2 regions of the Neobacillus sp. DHD-1R genome follow, and region 1 is predicted to be linked to the other one. Evidence: riboswitches for the same ligand, from Rfam matches in the RefSeq annotation. Region 1 holds a riboswitch; the other holds the start of a gene.

Region 1 (7,423 bases):
TACCGGAATCATTGAAGAAATTGGTGTGGTTTCAAATTTTCAGCGCACTGGCGAATCGTTTGTTTTATCGATTCAAGCGAACAAGATACTCAATGATGTTCACCTTGGCGATAGTATAGCCGTTAATGGGGTGTGCCTTACGGTTACTTCTTTTACAAGTAAGCATTTCACCGCTGATGTCATGCCTGAAACGGTCAAAGCCAGCAGTTTAAATGCAGTGAAGCGCGGGGCAAAAGTCAATTTAGAAAGAGCGATGGCAGCTGGAGGAAGGTTTGGCGGTCACTTCGTTTCGGGGCATATTGATGGAACTGGGGTCATTAAACGAAAACAGGCAGTAGAAAATGCCGTTTACTATGAAATTGAAGCAGACCCTGAATTGTTAAAATATATGATCGAAAAGGGTTCTGTTGCAGTCGATGGGACAAGCCTAACTATTTTCGCAGTAACAGAACAAAGTTTTACTCTATCGCTGATTCCTCATACCTTATCGGAAACAGTCGTAGGGCTTAAGGGCTCAGGGGAGATTGTTAACTTGGAATGCGATATGGTCGGTAAATATATCGGCCATTTTATCAAAAACTTTTCAAGTGAGACACAACGAAAAAGCAAGTCTGGTATCACGGAAAGCTTTTTAGAAGAAAATGGGTTTTACTAACCTAAAGTCTAAAAATTGCATCCATCCATGACTGTTAGATAAATAAAAGGAGTGATAAGCGTGTTTGATTCTATTGATGAAGCCCTTAAAGATTTAAAAGAAGGTAAAGTGATCATTGTTTGTGATGACGAGGATCGGGAGAATGAAGGTGACTTTATCGCTTTAGCTGAAAAAGCAACACCAGCAGTGTTAAATTTAATGGTTACGCACGGAAGAGGCCTTGTCTGTGTTCCAATTGAGCAAGAACTAGCGCAAAAACTTGAATTGATGCCGATGGTTGCTAAAAACACGGATCCTCATGGAACAGCTTTTACCGTAAGTATCGATCATAAATTTGCCAAAACAGGAATTTCGGCATTCGAACGATCTGGTACAATCTTAAGTTTGCTTGATCCAGAGGCTAAAGCCGAGGATTTTAAAAGACCTGGACACATGTTTCCTCTCATTGCTAAAAAGGGCGGAGTGTTGGAGAGAACAGGGCATACTGAAGCAGCGGTTGATCTTGCGAAGTTATGCGATGCAAAACCTGCTGGGGTTATTTGTGAAATCCTGAATGAAGATGGAACAATGGCACGTGTTCCTGAACTCCGTAAAATTGCGGATAAGTTAAATGTAAAGATGATTATGATCAAGGACTTGGTTGAATATCGAACTCAAAAGGAAAATTTGAAGAACGTGAGATAAAATTAACCAAAATTAATTTTTTATCGGTATTTTAAATGCCCATCATTCAAGAAAAAAGCTTGATAAATGAGGGCATTTGTACATGACTATAGAAAAATTAAACTAATGGAGGCATTAACATGGGAAATATTTTTGAAGGAAATTTAGTTGGCTCAGGATTAAAAATAGGAATTGTAGTGGGACGTTTTAATGAGTTCATAACCAGTAAATTATTAGATGGGGCACAGGATGCATTAAAAAGACATGGAGTCAGTGAATCCGATGTAGATATCGCCTGGGTTCCAGGTGCATTTGAATTACCGTTAATCGCTCAAAAAATGGCAAAAAGCCAAAAGTATGATGCTGTCATCACACTTGGGACAGTCATCCGCGGCGCGACACCACATTTTGATTATGTATGTAATGAAGCAGCTAAAGGTGTTTCAGCAACATCATTAGCGACTGGTGTTCCTGTTATTTTTGGGTTATTAACCACTGAATCCATTGAACAGGCGATTGAGCGTGCAGGAACCAAGGCTGGTAATAAAGGCTGGGATTCTGCAACATCTGCCATTGAGATGGCCAATCTACTCAGAAATATTGAACAATAATGCTTTTAATGAGTAATGATAAAGTCACCTCTTAAGCTGGCTTTAATATTATTTCTTAAAATCATATACAAATCATTACGCTACTTTTATAATAAAAGTAACAAAATAGATCTTTAAAGATTAGGTGCTAAAATCTTAATATGAGATTTTAAGCTTAAAAGGGAAGTTTGGTTAAAAGCCAGCGCGGTCCCGCCACTGTAAATGGGAGCAACCTATAATATGTCACTGTCTAATAGGATGGGAAGACGTAGGAAGCGATGATCATGAGCCAGGAAACCTGCCTAATTCTTGTGCGCCAATTAACCTACGTGGATAGGAGGGTGTTGAAGGCTAGACTACTTTTACTTTATAACAGTAATTGAATCTAATCACATCAACATCTCCATTTTACAGTGGAGATGTTTTTTTGTTGCTGAAGAAGTTAATGGGGCACAGGGGGATTTATTTGTTGTTACATAAATTTTTATTAAACAGAAGGCAGGAGAAAAAATGAAGAAATGGTATTCGCTCTTATTAGTAGCATTATTGACATTTGGTGTTTTAGCTGGTTGTGCTGAAAAGAAAGATCAGGTGAAACAGGAAAATAACACGAGTGTGGAAAAGAAATCAGCAGAAGTCACTTTTCCAGTTACGATTAAAGATGCATTAGATAATAATGTTGTGATTGAGAAAAAACCAGAAAAGATTGTCTCACTGATCCCAAGTAATACAGAAATTGCTTTTGCATTAGGTCTCGAAAAAGAAGTAATTGGTGTGTCTGATTTTGATAATTATCCTGAAGAAGCAACGAAAAAAGAGAAAGTCGGCGGGCAAGAAATTAACCTAGAAAAAATCATTTCCTTAAAACCGGATCTCGTTTTAGCACATGAATCATCAGCTCCTATATCTAAAGAGGGACTTCAACAACTGCGCGATGCTGGTATTACAGTGCTGATTATTAATGATGCGCAAAATTTTGACCAAGTCTATGAGTCGATTGATATGATTGGGAAAGCTACTGGAGAATCCAAAAATGCAGCTGAGATTATCACGGGAATGAAGGCTAAATTGGCAGAAATCAAAACTAAGGCGGAAGAAATAAAAGAAAAGAAAAAGGTATTTGTGGAGGTTTCTCCTGCACCAGAAATTTATACACCTGGAAAAAATACCTTTATGGATCAAATGCTCACTGTGATTAATGCAGAAAACATTGCAAATGATCAAGAGGGCTGGATTAAAATTGATCAAGAGGCCATGATCAAACGGAATCCCGATGTCATCATTACCACTTATGGCTATTATGTAAAGAATCCAGTTGACCAAGTTCTAAGCCGCAAAGGCTGGGAAACGGTTAACGCTATAAAAAATAAACAAGTCATCGATGCTGATTCTGATCGTGTGACCCGCTCAGGCCCTAGGATTGTTGAAGGAGTAGAGGATCTTGCAAAGGCAATCTATCCAGAGGTTTTTAAATAATAAACTTCTCGCCTACATACTGGCAGGGGTTTTCCTTTTCATTTCTATTTTATTAGGTATTTCGATCGGAACAGTTTCGGTTCCCATGTTAACTATTATTCAAATAATAAGTGATAAGCTATTTGGGTTTATTTCACTCGGACAAATCGACCCCATGTATTCGAGTATTGTCTTAAGCATTCGCTTACCTAGAGTCATCTTATCAGGCCTTGTCGGGGCGTCTCTTGCTATTGCAGGGGCGGCCTTCCAAGGTCTGCTGAGAAACCCGTTAGCAGATCCCTATACATTGGGTGTTTCATCGGGGGCGTCCGTTGGTGCCGTGCTTACACTGTTTTTTCATCTTTCCATCCCATTTGTCGGCTTGTTCACCTTACCATTACTAAGTATTTTATTTTCATTTTTCACGATTATTTTGGTCCTTACGTTTGCCAGTAAAATTGAGCGCTCGATGAGAGTAGAAACGATTATCTTAACGGGTATTATTTTTAGTTCTTTTCTAGGTTCAATTATTTCGCTTATGATAGCTCTGACTGGGGATGAGCTTAGGCAAATTATTGGCTGGCTTTTAGGAAGTGTATCAATGAGAGGCTGGGAATATATTAAAATCATGCTGCCCTTTTTTATTATCGGTTCTGTCCTGCTTATAGGTAATTCAAAAGAATTAAATGCCATGTCATTTGGGGAAGAACGGGCACAACATTTAGGGGTCAATGTTCAAAAAAGAAAGTTAATTATCTTGACTGCTGGTTCCATTTTAACAGGAGCGGCAGTGGCCGTTTCGGGAACAATTGGATTTGTTGGACTTGTGATTCCCCATCTCTCAAGATTATTATGGGGTCCCGATCATCGGCATCTTCTTCCATTATCGATCATTACCGGGAGTGGTTTTTTAATTTTAGCTGATCTAATTTCGAGAACGATTATTTCGCCGACAGAGCTGCCGATTGGTGTGATAACGGCCCTAATTGGTGCACCCGTATTTGCCATGATATTACTGCAAAGAAAACGGATGGAAAGGAGAGGATAAGGAATGCTTAGCGTACAACAAGTTTCAGGCGGATACTCAAGTGAACCTGTTCTAAAGAACATTTCATTTGAAGTAAATCAAGGGGAATTGTTCGGGATCCTAGGACCTAATGGAAGTGGAAAAACAACTTTATTGAAAATGCTTAGCGGGATTTTACCCTTTCATCAAGGGAAGATTTTTATTAAGGGAAACCCGCTCCAGGAATACCAGACAAAACAACTGGCCCAAATTATTGCAGTCCTTTCTCAACATTCATCCCAATCTTTCTCTTACACGGTAAAAGAAACGGTTTCGCTTGGCCGCTATGCTCATCAGAAGGGATTGTTTCAGACCTGGAATAAAGAAGATGAAGCAGTTGTCCAAAGAGTCATGGAGCAGATTGGTGTCTCGGCATTTCAAAATAAAAATATTCAGGAGTTATCGGGCGGAGAGAAACAGAGGGTCTTTCTCGCACAAGCATTAGCCCAAGAACCTGAAATTCTCTTATTAGATGAACCTACCAACCATTTGGATTTATCGTATCAAAAGGAATTACTAGATTTCTTAAAAAAATGGACGTCAGAAAATAGCTTAACAGTTATCTCGATTTTCCATGATTTAAATCTTGCAGGGCTTTATTGTGATCGCTTGCTTCTCCTCGAAAACGGAACGATTAATATCGATCATGTTCCTAATGAAGTGCTTAGGGAAGAAAGAATTAGAAATGTGTATCATACAGACATTCAAAAACATCCCCATCCAAAAGTGGCTGCTCCACAGATGGTCTTGCTCCCAATTGAGTTTAAGAAATCAAACCGTTTTGAAATAGATGAAACGTACGTATCTGTTTCTGAAGAATTGATTGAGGTAACAACCCCTTTTTCCTTAAGAACCATGTCTTCAGGTGTCTTGGGTTCTGGAACCGGCTGGCATCAAACATTCGTAAATCGGCATGTGAACAAGGATTACAACTGCAGCGACCATCGCATGGAAATGGCTGCATTTTTAAAAGTAAAGGGTTTTGAACCGTCAGAGACCGTTGGCATGATGACAGCGGTTGTATTGGAAGATGTGGTATACAAATTGTTTAAACAAGACGGCTTCTCCCTATTGGCAGTGGTCACTGCGGGGGTTGGTAATGCGATCGATGCTTCAAAAAGTGTACAGCATACATTTGAGATGACACCTGGAACGATCAACACCTGGATTTTTGTGAATGGTGAACTGACAGAGGAAGCATTTATTCAATGCATCATGACCGCAACGGAAGCAAAGGCAAAGGCATTACATGACTTAAAAGTAATGGATAAAGTCACTGGAACAATCGCTACAGGCACCTCGACAGATAGTATTTTAATTGCTGCTTCTCAAACCGGAGAACTGTTAGAATTTGCCGGAACGATAACCCCTTTAGGAAAGCTTATTAGTACAGCAGTTTATCAGTGCACAACAGAAGCTATCCAAAAATCCAGTAAAAGGAATCGAACATGATCGTTTCTCATTTAGTCGCAATCACGCTTGCTTATCTTATTGACCTGCTTATTGGTGATCCGCCGCATTGGCCACATCCTGTTAGATGGATTGGTAACATGATCACTTTTTTTGAAAAGAGATGGAATCATGGGGATTTTAAGCGATCGAAAGGGGTTGCTATGCTTCTGTTTATCTTACTTTTTGTTTTTTTCATCGTTTTAATGTTAGTAGTAATTGGGTATCAGATTCATCCTTTAGTAGGAATCTTAGTGGAAGGTATTATCATTTCTAGTACTATTGCCCAAAAAAGCTTGAAAGATGCTTCCCTAGAAGTCTATTACCCTTTAATAGAAGGAAAGCTTGCTGAAGCAAGAAAAAAGCTATCCTTTATTGTTGGCCGCGATACAGATTCATTGGATGAAAGTGAACTTGCTCGTGGAACAATTGAGACGGTTGCCGAAAATACAAGTGATGGAGTGACAGCACCCTTGTTTTGGGCCTTCATTGGTGGAGCCCCCCTTGCGATGGTTTATCGGGCAGCCAATACATGTGATTCGATGGTGGGCCACATAAATGAGAGATTTAAAGAGTTTGGCTGGGCATCTGCGAAGTGGGATGATGTAATGAACTGGATACCAAGTCGATTAACGGGAATGATGATGCTGCTTGGAAAACGTCCGGAAAAATTCAGCTATCGAAGAGCGTGGAAGATTTTATTTAGAGATGCAAAAAAGCATCCGAGCCCAAATAGTGGCTGGGGTGAAGCAGCCGTTGCCGCCCTCTTGGGAATCCAGCTTGGGGGAATAAACTATTACAAAGGTTTGATTTCAAACCGGGCAAAAATGGGTGATCCTATTCAATCCATCCAAGCGGGCCATATTCTCAAAGCGAATGCTATTCTTAGCAAAACCGTTTTTTTATTTTTATTATGTTTATGGATAGGGGGCATGTTTCTTGATGTGGCCATCACATGGCTCGAATCCTCACTATTTATATGAGGCAATGGGGCTCACACTTCCTAAGCAATTTATTGATTTCAGTGCAAATATCAATCCCCTTGGTCCACCAGCAAATTTGAAGGAAAAGTGGCAGGACTTTTATCAAGAAATTATCGTTTATCCCGATCCATTTGCCACAAGGTTAAAGAGGATAATTGCAACCATTGAGCAGACAACCGTTGATTCCATTTTAATTGGAAATGGTGGAGCTGAGCTCATTACACTAGTGGCAAGAATGATGGCAGGCAAAAAAATACTAATTGTAGAGCCAACTTTTTCTGAATATGAACAAGCATGTCGTGTTAATCATTGTGAAATTTTCTATCATCAACTGAAGGAGCCGAACTTTCAATTGGATCAGACTGATTTATGCGCTAGTCTGATGGAAGCAGATGCGGATGCCTTGTTTCTGTGTAATCCGAACAATCCGACAGGCATTCAATATTCTAAATCAATGATCATTTCAATTATGGAGGAATGTGAAAAGCAAAATTGTTTTGTCATTTTGGATGAAGCATTTTTTGATTTTTTAAATGACTATGATTCATTCATTCCATACATA
Region 2 (7,423 bases), 130 kb from region 1:
ACTTGTCCGTGCCGGGGTTGGTCAGCTAACCATCGTGGATCGTGACTACGTGGAATGGTCAAATTTACAACGGCAGCAGTTATATTCCGAAGATGATGCTTTAAATCGTCTACCAAAAGTCATTGCGGCAAAAAAACGCTTAACAGCTATTAACTCTTTTGTAACCATAGAGGCATTGATTGCGGATGCATCGGTTTTAGAGCTAGAAGAATGGGCTCAAAAAGTAGACCTCATCATTGACGCAACTGATAATTTTGAAACTAGAATGATGATTAATGATGTTTCCCAAAAGTATAAAGTTCCTTGGATTTACGGTGCTTGCGTGGGGAGCTATGGAATCTCCTACACCATTATTCCTGAAAAAACGCCCTGTTTCTCTTGTTTACTAGAAACCGTTCCCCTAGGAGGATTAACCTGTGATACAGCTGGAATTATTAGTCCAGCTGTGAACATGGTGGTATCCTATCAAATTAGTGAAGCACTAAAAATTTTGGTAGGTGACTTGGATTCATTACGAAATAAATTAGTTTCTTTTGATTTATGGAAAAACCAGTTTAGTGCGATTAAAGTAGACCCATTGAAAAAAGAGGATTGTCCCACTTGCGGGAAAAAGCCCTCCTATCCCTTTTTGTCTTATGAAAATCAAACCAAAACGGCGGTACTTTGTGGAAGAGATTCCGTTCAGATACGCCCTTCCCTTCCAATTGTCCGTGATTTAGAGGAATTAGAAAAATTATTAGCGAAACTAGGAGGAACCGTACAGCGAAACCCTTACCTTGTATCTTTTAAAACAGTTTCTCATCGACTAGTGGTTTTTAGAGACGGAAGGGTTTTAATACACGGAACGAAAGATATATCTGAAGCAAAGGCAATCTACCATAGATACTTAGGATAAAGAAAAACAAATAAGGTAGAGGCAGCAAGAGAAGTAGGCTTGTTATAAAAATAAGGAGGATGTCTCATAACAAAGGGTCAGACCCTTTTGAGAGATCCTCTTTAAATTCTCTTCGTAAATCTCACTCTTACTGAAAAAAATGTGGTTTATTGTTTAATTAAGAGATTCTTCACATTAAACCTTTGATCACACCTATTTGCACGTTTTAGAATTGCTTCCACAAACTTTTCACAGCGCTCCCGATCTGAACTTTGTGGAAATAATTCAACCTTCAAGGTTGCAGCTAAGCTCGTCTGCACAAATAACATATCTCTAAAAAAATCCACTGCACCACAATACTTAGGATAACAGCTATCCCCGGTTCCAAAGACGGCTGTAATCATTTCTTTTCTTTCTAGTAATTCAAACACCTGATATAGTCTCCCCATTTCCTTGGGGATTTCACCATTCCCCCATGTGTATGTACCAATCACTACTGCATCATATTGAGGTAAATGGGTAACCGAAAATTCATCAATTTTAAATAAAGAAATTTTAATGGATTTGCTCAGGAAGTGGCGATAAATTTCCCCAGCCAGATCTCTTGTGTTTCCTGTAACGGAGGTATATACAATCGCTATTTTCATCTTACAATTCATCAAATCCATTGGACTGGGACACTTTGGAATAGGTCCTTGACTTTTGCTCAAAGAAATCAGACTTTGTCTCATTCAGCATGTCATCGCCAAAGATTTGAATCCAAGGCATAGGATTGTTTCTTTCTTCATACAGGTTTTTTAAACCTAGCTGTCTTAAGCGTTTATTAGCCAGATATTCGACATACCCTTCGAATTCATGTAAATCAATTCCCTTTATATCTGCTAAGATATAATGAGCCCATTCTTTTTCAAGTATGACAGCCTCATTAATCGTTTGGTACACATATTGAATATTTTCATTTGTATGCAGGGTAGGATTTTCGGTTAACAGAATCCGAATAAACTGGGACATAAAGTAGGCATGCTGCATTTCATCCCGCTGAATATAACTAATCATTGTACTGGTTTTTAGCATTTTTTGCTGACGGGCTAAATGATAGAAAAAAGCAAATCCCGCATAAAAATAAATCCCCTCAAGATTAATAGAGTTCACACTCAATTTAAATAAGGTTTGTGGCGAAGGGTTTTGTTTAAAATCCTCATAGGCATCTAGAATCAATTGATTTCGCTTCCTTACGATCGGATCCAGTTTTGCTTGATTAAACCGCTCATTTTGTTTTCCTCTCGGAATGAGCGAGCTTAGAATGTAAGAGTACGATTCAGTATGAACCGCTTCTTGCTGTGCAATCACTGCAAAAATTGCTTTAAAGCTGGAGTCTGTCACATAATCCATCACTTGACTCATCGTCGGAGTTTGCAGGCTGTCGAGTGCAGCAAGCTGCGTATTGATTCGCAGGAATACATCCTTTTCTTTCTCACTAAGGGATTCCCATTGTTTAATATCATCCTGCATATTAATTTCTTGCGCCTTCCAAAAATTAGAAAGTAATGTTTGATACAAATCATACATTTGTGGATAGGCAATATCATTCCAATTAAGAAGCCCTGAAGACTTGCCATTTATAATGCCAGTAGATTTATTTGGAAACTCAGGATTTAATAGTTTAATTTTGGTTAATGGTGTATGGATCATCTAGTTCTTACCTCCGCGTTTAAATTAACTTTGACATGCTTCACATTCTTCCATCTCAGATTGAGATGTGCTCCTTACATAATAGGTGGTTTTTAAACCTTGCCGCCATGCTTCAAAATGGAGATGTAATAAGTCTCTTGCTTTAATATCATGACGAACATAGAGATTAAAGCTAATCGATTGATCAATGTGGCGCTGGCGTGCAGCATTTTGCCGAATACTCCAAGACTGATCTAATACATGTCGGGTACGGCGATAATAATCGTATGTGTGGTGATCCAAATCGGGCGCCGTTACTTTGAATCTAAAATTTTTCTTTTCCTCTGCGTATTCGACAGCATACAAAGGATCAATTCCATCGGTCGAACCGCCAATCTTGGCCGTGGAGGAGTTTGGCGCAATCGCCATCATCCAGCCATTTCGAATTCCATATTCGGATATATCCTTCTTCAATTGATTCCACCGTTCGGTTCGATACACTTTACGGTCAAAATATTGGCCGGTTTGCCATTCTGACCCTTCAAACTTACTATAGGCTCCCTTTTCCTTCGCTAATTCCATGGATGAATGAATTGTAAAGAAGGCAATATCCTCATAAAGACGATTAGCATAAGAAACCGCTTCTTCCGATTCCCAGAATATCCCCTCTAATGCAAGCAGGTGATGCCAGCCATATGTCCCTAGTCCCACTGCACGGTATTTTTTATTGGTAACATCGGCTTGTCCGACAGAAATCCGATTAAGATCAATGACATTGTCTAGCATTCTCATCTGGATCGGAATCAACCGTTCTAAAACATGATCCTTTACAGCTTTCGGGAGATTAATAGACGATAAATTGCAGACAACGAAATCACCAGGTTTACGAACAATAACCATATTTCCGTCTTCATCCTTATATTCTTTTACAATCGTAGTGGCAGACATATTCTGGGTAATCTCCGTACACAAATTGCTGCAAAAAATGGAAGTGCGGCCCGTTCCCCTTACATGTTTGTTAGGGTTTTGACGATTGACTTCATCTCGATAAAACATGTAGGGAGTACCGGTTTCTAATTGAGAAATCATGATTCTCGCCATAATATCCATTGCGCGATATGTTTTCCGAGGAAGAAGTGGATGATTGACTGCTTCTTCATACTTTTCGGTAAAAAACTTTTCATCCACCTCGTCATAATAATCTTCCAGACCAAGTGGTGTCCCGTTTTCATCCTTCCATCCCATGATTTGTTTTACTTGATGTGGGCAAAAGGTATGCCATTCACCAATACTTCGCCCGTTTTCATCTACTTCTTCGAGTTTCTTCATAAACAAATCAGGAATTGACACCCCGGTAAAAATGTCATGAGCTTTGCGTCTTTCGTCTCCGTTATTTGTTTTTAGGTCTAAAAAGCCATTCATCATGTCCTTATGGAAAACATCTAAATAAACGGCGACGGCTCCCTGTCGTTGTCCGAGCTGATCGACACTCACAGCCGTATCGTTGATCAGCCGAATCCAAGGCACGACACCTGACGAATTCCCTTTGAACTTCTTGATATCAGATCCTAAGGCACGTATTTTCCCAAGATAAATACCAATCCCGCCGCCATCTTTACTCAATCTAGCAATATCCCAGTTATTTAAATAAATCCCATCTAAGGAATCATCTACGGTATCAATGAAACAGGAAGAAAGCTGCCCAAAGCTTTTTCCTGCATTTGATAAAGTCGGTGTCGCAACGGTCATATACAGGTTACTTAGCGCCCAGTAAGCCTCAATAACATTTTGTAAACGCGTTGTCTTTGGTTCATTCATCATTAATGTCATGGCGATGATCATAAACCGTTCTTGCGGTAACTCGTAAATATTTCCTTCGTAGTCTTTGGCAAGGTAACGATCTGCTATTAAAAATAATCCAATATAATTAAACAAATAGTCCCTCTCAGGATTAATCTTTGAACCTAAACCTTTTATCTCTTCTTTTGTATATTCTTGTAAAAGATCGTTAGAGTAGATTCCTATTTTGGTTAACTCGGTAATAAGTGAATAAAAATCACCGTATTTGTCTTCAGGCTTATATCCTCTATGTATGGATGCATTCTGATAAAGTTCATTTAAATATAAGTTTGCCGCAAGAAAGGTCCAGTTTGGATCTTCCATTGAGATTTGATTTAAGGCATACAACAGTGATTGTTCGTAGCGTGAGGATTCCTCAAGTACGGATATCTTTTCTTTAAGTTTAGATGTGTCTATCTGATATTTTTCAGAAACTCTATTTATCGTTTCTAAAATTGTATCGATTTCCGATTGATTTTTAACGCTCATATCTAGTTCTCCTTTTTATTACCGTGAGCACTCTTTTTTGGAGCATACGGTCACAATTACCTTTTTTTGTACCCGGGGACTGGCTTTTTCCAAGCGAACGGTCACAATCCTTTTCAAACAAAACAAAAAACCCATCAAATAGGAGATGGGTTTAATAAACGTGGATTTATCTAATAAAAACAGCTATTTCACTGTAATAGTCAGAATACCCTCGTTATATCTTCCCACCTCCCGAAGAAGATAATACGCTATAAAAATGGCAGGTCTCCTGACTCATGCTTCATCCTACTCTAATCCCTTCCCGTCCAAAGACAGTGGCTATGATTATTTCGTCAGCAATTACAGTTGCGGGTACAGTTCTGGCTTTTCACCAGATTCCCTTTTAAGTCTATTCAGACACCATTTTCATTGGTCATTATCTATATTTAGTGTATTTTAAAAAAACAAACACTAAATATTGTATACAAACAAATATAGTATACAATATTCACTTTGACAAGTCTTTTATTTTTTCACAATCAGCTTTTCTCTTGCTTGGACTGCCGCTTCTACCATCACCTTAAGAGCTGCAATCGACTCCTCCATACCACGCGTTTTCAAACCGCAATCAGGATTGATCCAGAACAGCTTGGGATCAAGCACTTGAAGTGCACGATCAATGTTTTTTGTCATCTCTTCCAGTGTTGGGACTCGTGGACTATGAATATCATAAACACCCAGACCAATGCCTTTATCATAGGTGTGCTCTTCAAAAGCATTTATCAATTCACCATGACTTTTGGATGTCTCAATGGAAATAACATCTGCATCCAGCGCTTTTATGGCATCAATAATATCTTCAAAATTCGAATAACACATATGGGTATGAATTTGTGTTTCGTTTTGGACAGACGATGTGGCTAGTCTAAAGGCATAAACCGCAGCATTCAAGTAGCTTTCCCATTGAATGTGCTTTAAGGGAAGTCCTTCACGTATAGCTGGTTCATCCACTTGAATCATTCGAATTCCGTTAAATTCTAATAGCTCAATTTCTTTTCGAAGCGCAAGCGCTATTTGATTGGCCACGTCATAACGTGAAATATCATCACGCACAAACGACCAGTTTAGAATCGTAATCGGACCTGTCAGCATCCCTTTAACAGGTTTTGTTGTTAACGATTGGGCATAAACCGTTTCCTTAACGGTCATTGGTGCTAGAAAAGACACATCTCCATAGATTAGCGGCGGCTTCACACAACGTGACCCATAGGACTGCACCCAGCCGAATTTAGTAAATTGGAAACCGGCTAATTTTTCACCAAAGTATTCAACCATATCAGTCCGCTCAAACTCACCATGTACCAACACATCCAGGCCAAGCTCTTCTTGTATATCCACCCACTTTTTAATTTCCGCATTGATATATTCTTCGTATTCATGATTCGTTAACTCGCCTTTGCGCCAATTTAAACGCTGTTTTCTTACCTCTTGTGTTTGAGGAAAGCTTCCAATTGTTGTCGTTGGTAGTAGCGGTAATTGAAAAGCTGCTTCCTGTACCACTTGGCGGACGTTAAACGAAGCATCACGTTCGGGTCGGTAGTTAGGCAGGAATTGTATAGCTTTTTGGATTTCAGCGTGGTTCCGAAATGATGATTCATTTAATGCTAAAATCGCTTTTGTACTTGCCATGATTTCTTCCTTTTTCGTTTCTAACCCATCTTGTAAGCCTTTTGTAAGGACAACAAGTTCATGCAATTTTTCATCTGCAAATGATAATGAATCTTTAAGTACCTCATTGATTGTTTCTTCGCTCCTCACAGTTACAGGGACATGTAATAAGCTTGATGAAGGCTGCACAATCAGGCGGTCTTTTGAAACAATCTTGGCAATCTCAGCAAGTAAAGAAAACCTATCATCAAGGTTCGCACGCCAGATGTTACGCCCATCGATCACTCCGGCTGCAAGCACCTTATCTTTTGGGAAACCAACCTCTTTCAAAGCAGCAAGATTCTGACCGTGATCATGAACAAAATCCAATCCAATTCCTTTAACAGGAAGAGCAATGATATCTTCGTAATGTTCAATGCTATCAAAATATGTTTGCAAAATAACTTTTACGTTGGGTGCTGTATCATGCAAGGTTTGATAGACATTGGTAAATAGTTCAACCTCTTCTTTTGAAATGGTTGTAGACAAAATGGGTTCATCGATTTGGACCCATTCAACCCCTTCTTGTTGTAAATCCTTTAAAATTTCAGCATAAAGTGGCACAAATTGTTGAACCACTGTTTGAAAGTCACATTCCTCATAGCCCTTTGACAGCTTTACAAATGTTATAGGACCTAATATGACAGGCTTCCCGTCAATATCCAGTTTTTGTTTCGCCTCTTTATAAAATTGAAGCGGCCTGTTTTCGACAAGTCTAGGGACTGCTTCATCCAACTCTGGAACAATATAGTGATAGTTTGTGTTAAACCATTTTGTCATTTCTGATGCTACTGCATCCTTAGTTCCTCGCGCGATATCAAAATATGTTTCTAGTGAAACCTTCCCTCCACTATATTCAAACCG

The links. Region 1 has a riboswitch for cobalamin ahead of AC3ANL_RS10470 (ABC transporter substrate-binding protein). Riboswitches for the same ligand answer to the same signal wherever they lie in the genome.
Region 2: another riboswitch for cobalamin. It lies ahead of AC3ANL_RS11150 (ribonucleoside-diphosphate reductase subunit alpha); the one in region 1 lies ahead of AC3ANL_RS10470 (ABC transporter substrate-binding protein).

Annotation. Positions count from the first base shown of each region.
Region 1 is NZ_CM173232.1:2,178,417-2,185,839, forward strand. Features, by position in the region: gene ribE (riboflavin synthase) at 1-655, shown strand, start outside; partial or broken gene ribB (3,4-dihydroxy-2-butanone-4-phosphate synthase) at 716-1,324, shown strand; gene ribH (6,7-dimethyl-8-ribityllumazine synthase) at 1,459-1,929, shown strand; cobalamin riboswitch at 2,035-2,228, shown strand; gene AC3ANL_RS10470 (ABC transporter substrate-binding protein) at 2,419-3,384, shown strand; gene AC3ANL_RS10475 (FecCD family ABC transporter permease) at 3,350-4,411, shown strand; gene AC3ANL_RS10480 (heme ABC transporter ATP-binding protein) at 4,415-5,881, shown strand; gene cbiB (adenosylcobinamide-phosphate synthase CbiB) at 5,878-6,861, shown strand; gene cobD (threonine-phosphate decarboxylase CobD) at 6,821-7,423, shown strand, end outside.
Region 2 is NZ_CM173232.1:2,311,606-2,319,028, reverse strand. Features, by position in the region: gene AC3ANL_RS11165 (thiazole biosynthesis adenylyltransferase ThiF) at 1-895, shown strand, start outside; gene AC3ANL_RS11160 (flavodoxin domain-containing protein) at 1,042-1,542, opposite strand; gene AC3ANL_RS11155 (ribonucleotide-diphosphate reductase subunit beta) at 1,523-2,566, opposite strand; gene AC3ANL_RS11150 (ribonucleoside-diphosphate reductase subunit alpha) at 2,591-4,873, opposite strand; cobalamin riboswitch at 5,115-5,292, opposite strand; gene metE (5-methyltetrahydropteroyltriglutamate--homocysteine S-methyltransferase) at 5,378-7,423, opposite strand, start outside.